Linked DNA regions of Methylovirgula sp. 4M-Z18. The protein of the gene in region 1 interacts with the protein of each later gene in a pairwise test. Links are inferred from orthologs where the notes say so. Each region holds a gene or a part of one and is shown on either strand. Other genes may lie near its edges.

What was found. Proteins that work in one complex are often made in the same cells at the same time.
Region 2: the proteins of ribD (region 1) and accC interact in binary tests that used the Escherichia coli proteins (3 or more experiments, as listed by UniProt). The link is inferred for Methylovirgula sp. 4M-Z18 from one-to-one orthologs.

The regions. Positions count from the first base shown.
Region 1 is NZ_CP149574.1:1,833,988-1,836,952, reverse strand. The notes cover bases 1-2,893. They hold ribD (bifunctional diaminohydroxyphosphoribosylaminopyrimidine deaminase/5-amino-6-(5-phosphoribosylamino)uracil reductase RibD), read right to left. Parts: upstream 2,057-2,893; coding sequence 944-2,056; downstream 1-943. Other genes in these bases: glyA (serine hydroxymethyltransferase), read right to left, coding at 2,536-2,893; nrdR (transcriptional regulator NrdR), read right to left, coding at 2,053-2,523; V9T28_RS08440 (riboflavin synthase), read right to left, coding at 334-942; ribH (6,7-dimethyl-8-ribityllumazine synthase), read right to left, coding at 1-205. Also shown: more of glyA, read right to left, coding at 2,894-2,965. UniProt on the Escherichia coli protein: Converts 2,5-diamino-6-(ribosylamino)-4(3h)-pyrimidinone 5'-phosphate into 5-amino-6-(ribosylamino)-2,4(1h,3h)-pyrimidinedione 5'-phosphate.
Region 2 is NZ_CP149574.1:2,176,103-2,179,126, reverse strand. Bases 73-3,024 are described here. They hold accC (acetyl-CoA carboxylase biotin carboxylase subunit), read right to left. Parts: upstream 2,248-3,024; coding sequence 898-2,247; downstream 73-897. Other genes in these bases: aroQ (type II 3-dehydroquinate dehydratase), read right to left, coding at 2,924-3,024; accB (acetyl-CoA carboxylase biotin carboxyl carrier protein), read right to left, coding at 2,301-2,810; V9T28_RS10120 (L,D-transpeptidase), read right to left, coding at 73-313. Outside these bases: more of V9T28_RS10120, read right to left, coding at 1-72. UniProt on the Escherichia coli protein: This protein is a component of the acetyl coenzyme A carboxylase complex; first, biotin carboxylase catalyzes the carboxylation of the carrier protein and then the transcarboxylase transfers the carboxyl group to form malonyl-CoA.

The DNA of each region.
Region 1 (2,965 bases):
CGAGCGCGATGGCGACGGTGGAGGGAATTTCGAGGGCGCCCGGTACGGTCAGCACGTCCGCGGTTCCTTGCGCCGCCTCGATCGCCTGGCGGGCGCCGGTCAGGAGCGCCTCGCCGAGCGCATCATAGAAACGAGCTTCGACAATGAGGATGCGGACGCCCGGAAGGGGTTCGACCGGCGTTTGGACACGTTGCGGTTCAGCCATAACACATATTGCTCTGATCAAGGGGTTGTTGGGCGATTGACTAGCCCGGCAGCGCCGCAAGAGCAAGCGTTATAGGAGTTGCACAAGTTCCGGCAGGACGGGAGATCGGCGGTCGCCGCGCGGAACGATCAGCTCTCTTTCGCCTCGATCAGCCGCGCGGCATAGCGTGCCATCTGATCGACTTCGATGTTGAGCTTGTCGCCGGTCTTATAGCCACCCCATGTCGTGACCGCCAAAGTATGCGGGATGATGAGCACCGTAAAAACGTCGTTCTCGACGCCGTTGACGGTCAGCGAGGTGCCATCGAGTGCCACCGAGCCCTTCTCGGCGATGAATTTTGCCAGCTCCTTCGGAGCGCGGATCTCGAAATGCGCCATGCCGTCGAAGTCGCGGCGGCTGACGATTTCAGCGACCCCGTCCACGTGGCCGGAGACAAGATGACCGCCGAGTTCGTCGCCGATCTTCAACGAGCGTTCCAGATTGATCCGCCGGCCCGGCCTCCATGCGCCAACCGTGGTGCGCGCCAAGGTTTCCGCCGCGGCATCGACATCAAAGAAGGTGCGGTTGCCTGACGTGCCGATCTCGACCGCGGTCAGACAGGGGCCGGAACAGGCGATCGAGGCGCCAAGAGCGATCGTATGCGCCTCATACTGGCAGGCGATACGAATCCGTTTCAAGTCCCCCAAAGTCTCGACCGAGACAACTTCACCCAGGTCCGAAACAAGTCCAGTAAACATGTCAAACTATCCGATGGTAGAGATCGAGCCGGTCGGCGCCGATCATGTGATGTTCCGCGGCTCGGTAGCGCGCCGGATCGGCAAGGATCGCGCGCGCGGTGGCGCTTAATGCCGGATACCCCTGGCGCTCAAGCCTTTTGGGCGAGGTGAACAGGCCAACCTCGTCGGCGAATCCCTGTTCGATCAGCGCCGCGCCCACCCGCGGCCCGCCCTCGCTGAAAACGCGTGTCAGGCGCCGTTGCGCCAAAGCCTTCAGAACCGCGGACAAGTCGAGGCCGCACGAGCCGGACGACACGCGCATCACGTCAGCTCCCGCGTCCTTGAGTCTTGCTTCGGCTTCGACAGAGGCATCAGCTCCCGCGACAATCAAAACCGGCGCCTCATGGACTGAGGCAATCAACCGCGCAGCCAGCGGCATGCGCAAATGCGTGTCGAGGACGACGCGCAGGAGCTTCTTGCCGTCCATGCCCGCGAGCCGCACGTTCATCTGCGGGTCGTCGGCTAAAACGGTGCCGATGCCGACCAGAATGGCGTCGTGCATCGCGCGGACGACATGGACATAGGCATTCGCCGCTTCGCCGGTGATCATCAATCTTGGATCGTCATCGGCCCCTGCGGCATAAAGGTCGGCGGTCTGCGCGAGTTTCAGCGTCAACATCGGCCGCCCTTCGGTCACCCGCAAAATGTGGCCCAGATTGGCCCGGCGCGCCTCTTCGGCCAAGACCCCCGCGACGACTTCGAGTCCCGCGTCCCGCAGGCACTGGTGCCCTGACCCTGCAACCCTTTTGTCAGGATCCTCGATCGCCGAGACGACCCGCACGAGACCGGCCTCGATGATAAGTTGCGTGCACGCGCGCGCGTGGCCATGATCGTGATTGCAAGGCTCCAGCGTGACATAAAGGGTCGCGCCGCGCGCCGCATTGCCCGCGTCACGGATAGCCTCCGCCTCGGCATGGGGGCCGCGCGCCGGTTGGGTGAAACCGCGGCCGACGATCACGCCGTCCTTCACGACAAGCGCACCGACCGCCGGATTGGGCGACGTCTGTCCAAGGCCGCGCCGGCCCAGGTTGAGCGCCGCAGCCATGAACCGTACATCCGGATCAGACGAACTCACACCGCCCCCTCGGACGGCTCGCGGGACAATTCGCCGATGAATGCCCCGAAATCCTGCATGTCGCCGAAATCCCGATAGACCGAGGCAAAGCGCACATAGGCGACGTGGTCGACCCCCTTGAGCGCCTCCATCACCAGTTCGCCGATTTGGTCCGAGGTGACGTCGGCCTCGCCCATGCTCTCCAATTGCCGCACGATGCCGCTGACCAACCGTTCGATCCGCTCGGGCTCGACGGGGCGCTTGCGCAAGGCGATCTGCACGGAGCGTTGCAGTTTATCGCGGTCGAACGGCACGCGGCGGCCCGACTTTTTCATCACATGGAGCTCGCGCAATTGCACGCGCTCAAAGGTGGTGAACCGGCCGCCGCAGTCCGGGCAGACGCGGCGGCGGCGGATCGAGGCCGAATCTTCCGCCGGCCGCGAATCCTTCACCTGGGTATCAAGGCTGCCGCAATAAGGGCATCGCATCCGTGTTTTCCATTAGGCATAGATCGGGAAGCGCTTGGTCAGTGCATGCACCCGTGCCTTCACGCTTTCCTCAACCTTTGTATTGTCCTCGCCGTTCTTGGCAAGGCCGTCCAGCGTTTCGACGATCAAATCGGCCACTTCCTTGAACTCCGCCGTGCCGAACCCACGCGACGTCGCCGCCGGCGAGCCGACGCGGATGCCGGAGGTGATGGTCGGCTTTTCCGGATCGAACGGCACGCCGTTCTTGTTGCAGGTGATATGGGCGCGGCCGAGGGTCGCTTCCGCCGCCTTGCCGGTCAGCTTCTTCGGACGCATATCGACCAGCATCAGATGATTGTCGGTGCCGCCCGAGACGATATCGAGCCCGCCGGCCTTGAGCGTCTCGGCCAGGATCTTGGCATTCGCCACCACCTGATGGGCGTAAGCCTTGAAATCCTCGGTC
Region 2 (3,024 bases), 340 kb from region 1 along the record:
CGATGCCGCCGGCCATGTGCCGGGGCAGATCGGGCCGGCGCTTCAGCATTTGCGGAGGCGGGGTCCAATCGGGCCATTCGGCCTTGCGTGAAATGAGCTTCACGCCGCCCCACTCGAACCCCGGACGACCGACGCCGACGCCATATTTGATCGCCTGGTGTTCCTGCAGGACGAGGTACATCCGACGTTCTTTTGTCGAAATCAGAATGGTTCCCGGCGCGTAGGGGCCGTCATAGGTGACCGTTTCGCGCGGGATAGGATTCTCCTGCACATTCGCCTCGGGTTGGGGCGTCGTGGTGAAGACTTTGAGCATGTCGGAATCGATGGCCCAAGCAGGGGCCGCGGAATAAAGAATAATCCCGGCCACAGAGCTGGCCATGGAAATAAGGTAACGGCGCATTGGTGCCTCGTAATCTCGAAGGTGAAAACGAACGCAGAATCACGCGGCCTCAGCCAAGCCACATGTGAACAATGTTCTACCAATACGCCGTCGATGCAATTGGAGATCGCGGGAATCGTAAACGAACGGTTGCTTCTTGGCGGGAGTTGCATGGCTGCAACAATTCCGCCTTGCCGCGACACAATGCCGTTGCAGTGAGCCGCGGTTAAGCAGGCCGCAACGCCGCCATGCCGCGCTATCAAAATGTGGCGCGAAATTATTGAGATTTTGGATAAAAGCATGGTGGGCGCGACAGGGATTGAACCTGTGACCCCACCCGTGTGAAGGGTGTGCTCTCCCGCTGAGCTACGCGCCCTCAAGGCTGTTCGCCTCAAGCGCCCCCCGTTTACGGAGGGCGCAGGGCGAAGTCAAGCATACATTGGCGCTTTAACTCTAATATGTCCGCCGCCGGATTTTGAGCGGTGGAAAGCGTTGCCCGGCTTCGAAAGGTCAGACGTCTAATCCATACCGCCGTCGGCGAGGAATTTTTCCAGCCAGTGGATGTCGTATTGGCCGTTCTGAATATCGGCATTGCGCACAAGGGTGCGGAAGAGCGGGATCGTCGTATCGATGCCGTCGACGATGAACTCGTCGAGCGCCCGGCGCAGACGCATGAGCGCCTCGGTCCGCGTACGGCCATGGACGATCAGCTTGCCGACGAGCGAGTCATAGTGCGGCGGAATCGTATAGCCTTGGTAGACTGCCGAATCGACGCGCACGCCCAGGCCGCCGGGCGGATGATAATAGGAGATCTTGCCCGGTGAGGGGCGGAAGGTCGCCGGATGTTCGGCGTTGATCCGGCATTCAATCGCGTGCCCGGTGAACACCACGTCTTCTTGCGCGAAGGACAAGGGCGAGCCGGCTGCGATCTTGATCTGCTCGTTGACGAGGTCGATCCCGGTGATCATTTCGGTGACCGGATGTTCGACCTGAATGCGGGTGTTCATTTCGATGAAATAGAATCGGCCATCCTCATAAAGGAACTCGATCGTACCTGCGCCCACGTAGCCGAGTTCGCGCATCGCCTTGGCGACCGTTTCGCCGATCTCTGCCCGTTGCCGGTCGTTCAAAGCCGGTGAGGGGCTTTCTTCCCAGACCTTTTGGTGCCGGCGCTGCAAGGAGCAGTCGCGCTCGCCGAGGTGCACCGCGCCGCCCTGGCCATCGCCCAATACTTGAATCTCGATATGGCGCGGTTTTTCGAGGTATTTTTCCAGATAGACCGCATCGTCTCCGAACGCCGCTTTTGCTTCCGAGCGGGCCGTTGCCAAAGCGTCGGGGAGATCTTCGGCCGAACGCGCCACTTTCATCCCGCGCCCGCCGCCGCCGGCGGCGGCTTTGACGAGAACCGGATAGCCGATGTCCGCCGCGATTTTCAGCGCTTCGGCATCTTCCGTCACTCCGCCTTCGGAGCCCGGCACGCAAGGAATGCCGAGGCGCAAGGCCGTGCGTTTGGCCTCGATCTTGTCGCCCATGATCCGGATATGCTCGGCTTTCGGGCCGATGAAGGCGATATTGTGCTCGGCAAGAATGTCCGCAAAACGCGCATTTTCCGACAGGAAACCGTAACCGGGATGAATCGCGTCGGCGCCGGTGATTTCGCACGCAGCCAGCAACGCCGGGACATTGAGATAGGAATCCCTGGCGGCCGGTGGGCCGATGCAGACACTTTCATCGGCCAGCCGCACGTGCATCGCATCGGAATCCGCGGTCGAATGAACGGCGACTGTGGCAATACCGAGTTCCTTGGCTGCGCGCAGTACGCGCAACGCGATTTCGCCCCGGTTTGCGATGAGTATCTTATCGAACATGTGGAATCCAAATCCTCGTCAAACGACATCCCCTGGCCGAGCTTGCGCAGCGGCTACTCGATGACGAGCAGCGGCTGGCCATATTCCACAGGCTGTCCGTCTTCGACCATGATGGCGGTTATCGTGCCGGCACGCGGCGCGACAATTTCGTTGAACGTCTTCATGGCTTCGACGAGCAGGATTTTGTCGCCGGCTTTCACCACCGAACCGATTTCGACGAAGGGTTTCGCCTGCGGATTGGTGCGGCGATATGCGGTGCCGACCATAGGCGATTTGACCGTTCCCGGATTCTCGGCCGCGGGCACGGGCGGGGCGGCCGGCTGAGCCGGGGCAGGCGCGGCTTGCGGCGCCGGCGCAACGTGATGTTGAATGGCCATCGGTGCCGCAGTCGCAACGGCTGCCACCGCGCGGGAGACGCGAATGCGCAGATCGCCTTTTTCCACCTCGATCTCGGTAAGATCCGTGTCGGTGAGCAGATCCGCAATTTCCCGCACCAGGTTTGCGTCGATGCTCTTGTCGCTCACCGCCCTGGGTGCGGATGGTGTCTTGGCCGGTTTTTTCATATCGCCTCTTTAATAGGTCATGACGTCTTGCCGCGAAGTATTCGTTCTCGGGAAAGTGACAGCAGGTTTTTGTTAAAATACGACAAATTCCCCAGCCCGCGCGGCGTGATCTCTTAAGCTGCGCCTTCAAGCAGCGCCTCGAGCGCGAGCCTATAGCTCATCGGACCAAACCCGAGAATAACCCCTTTGGCAACAGCCGATATATAGGAATGGT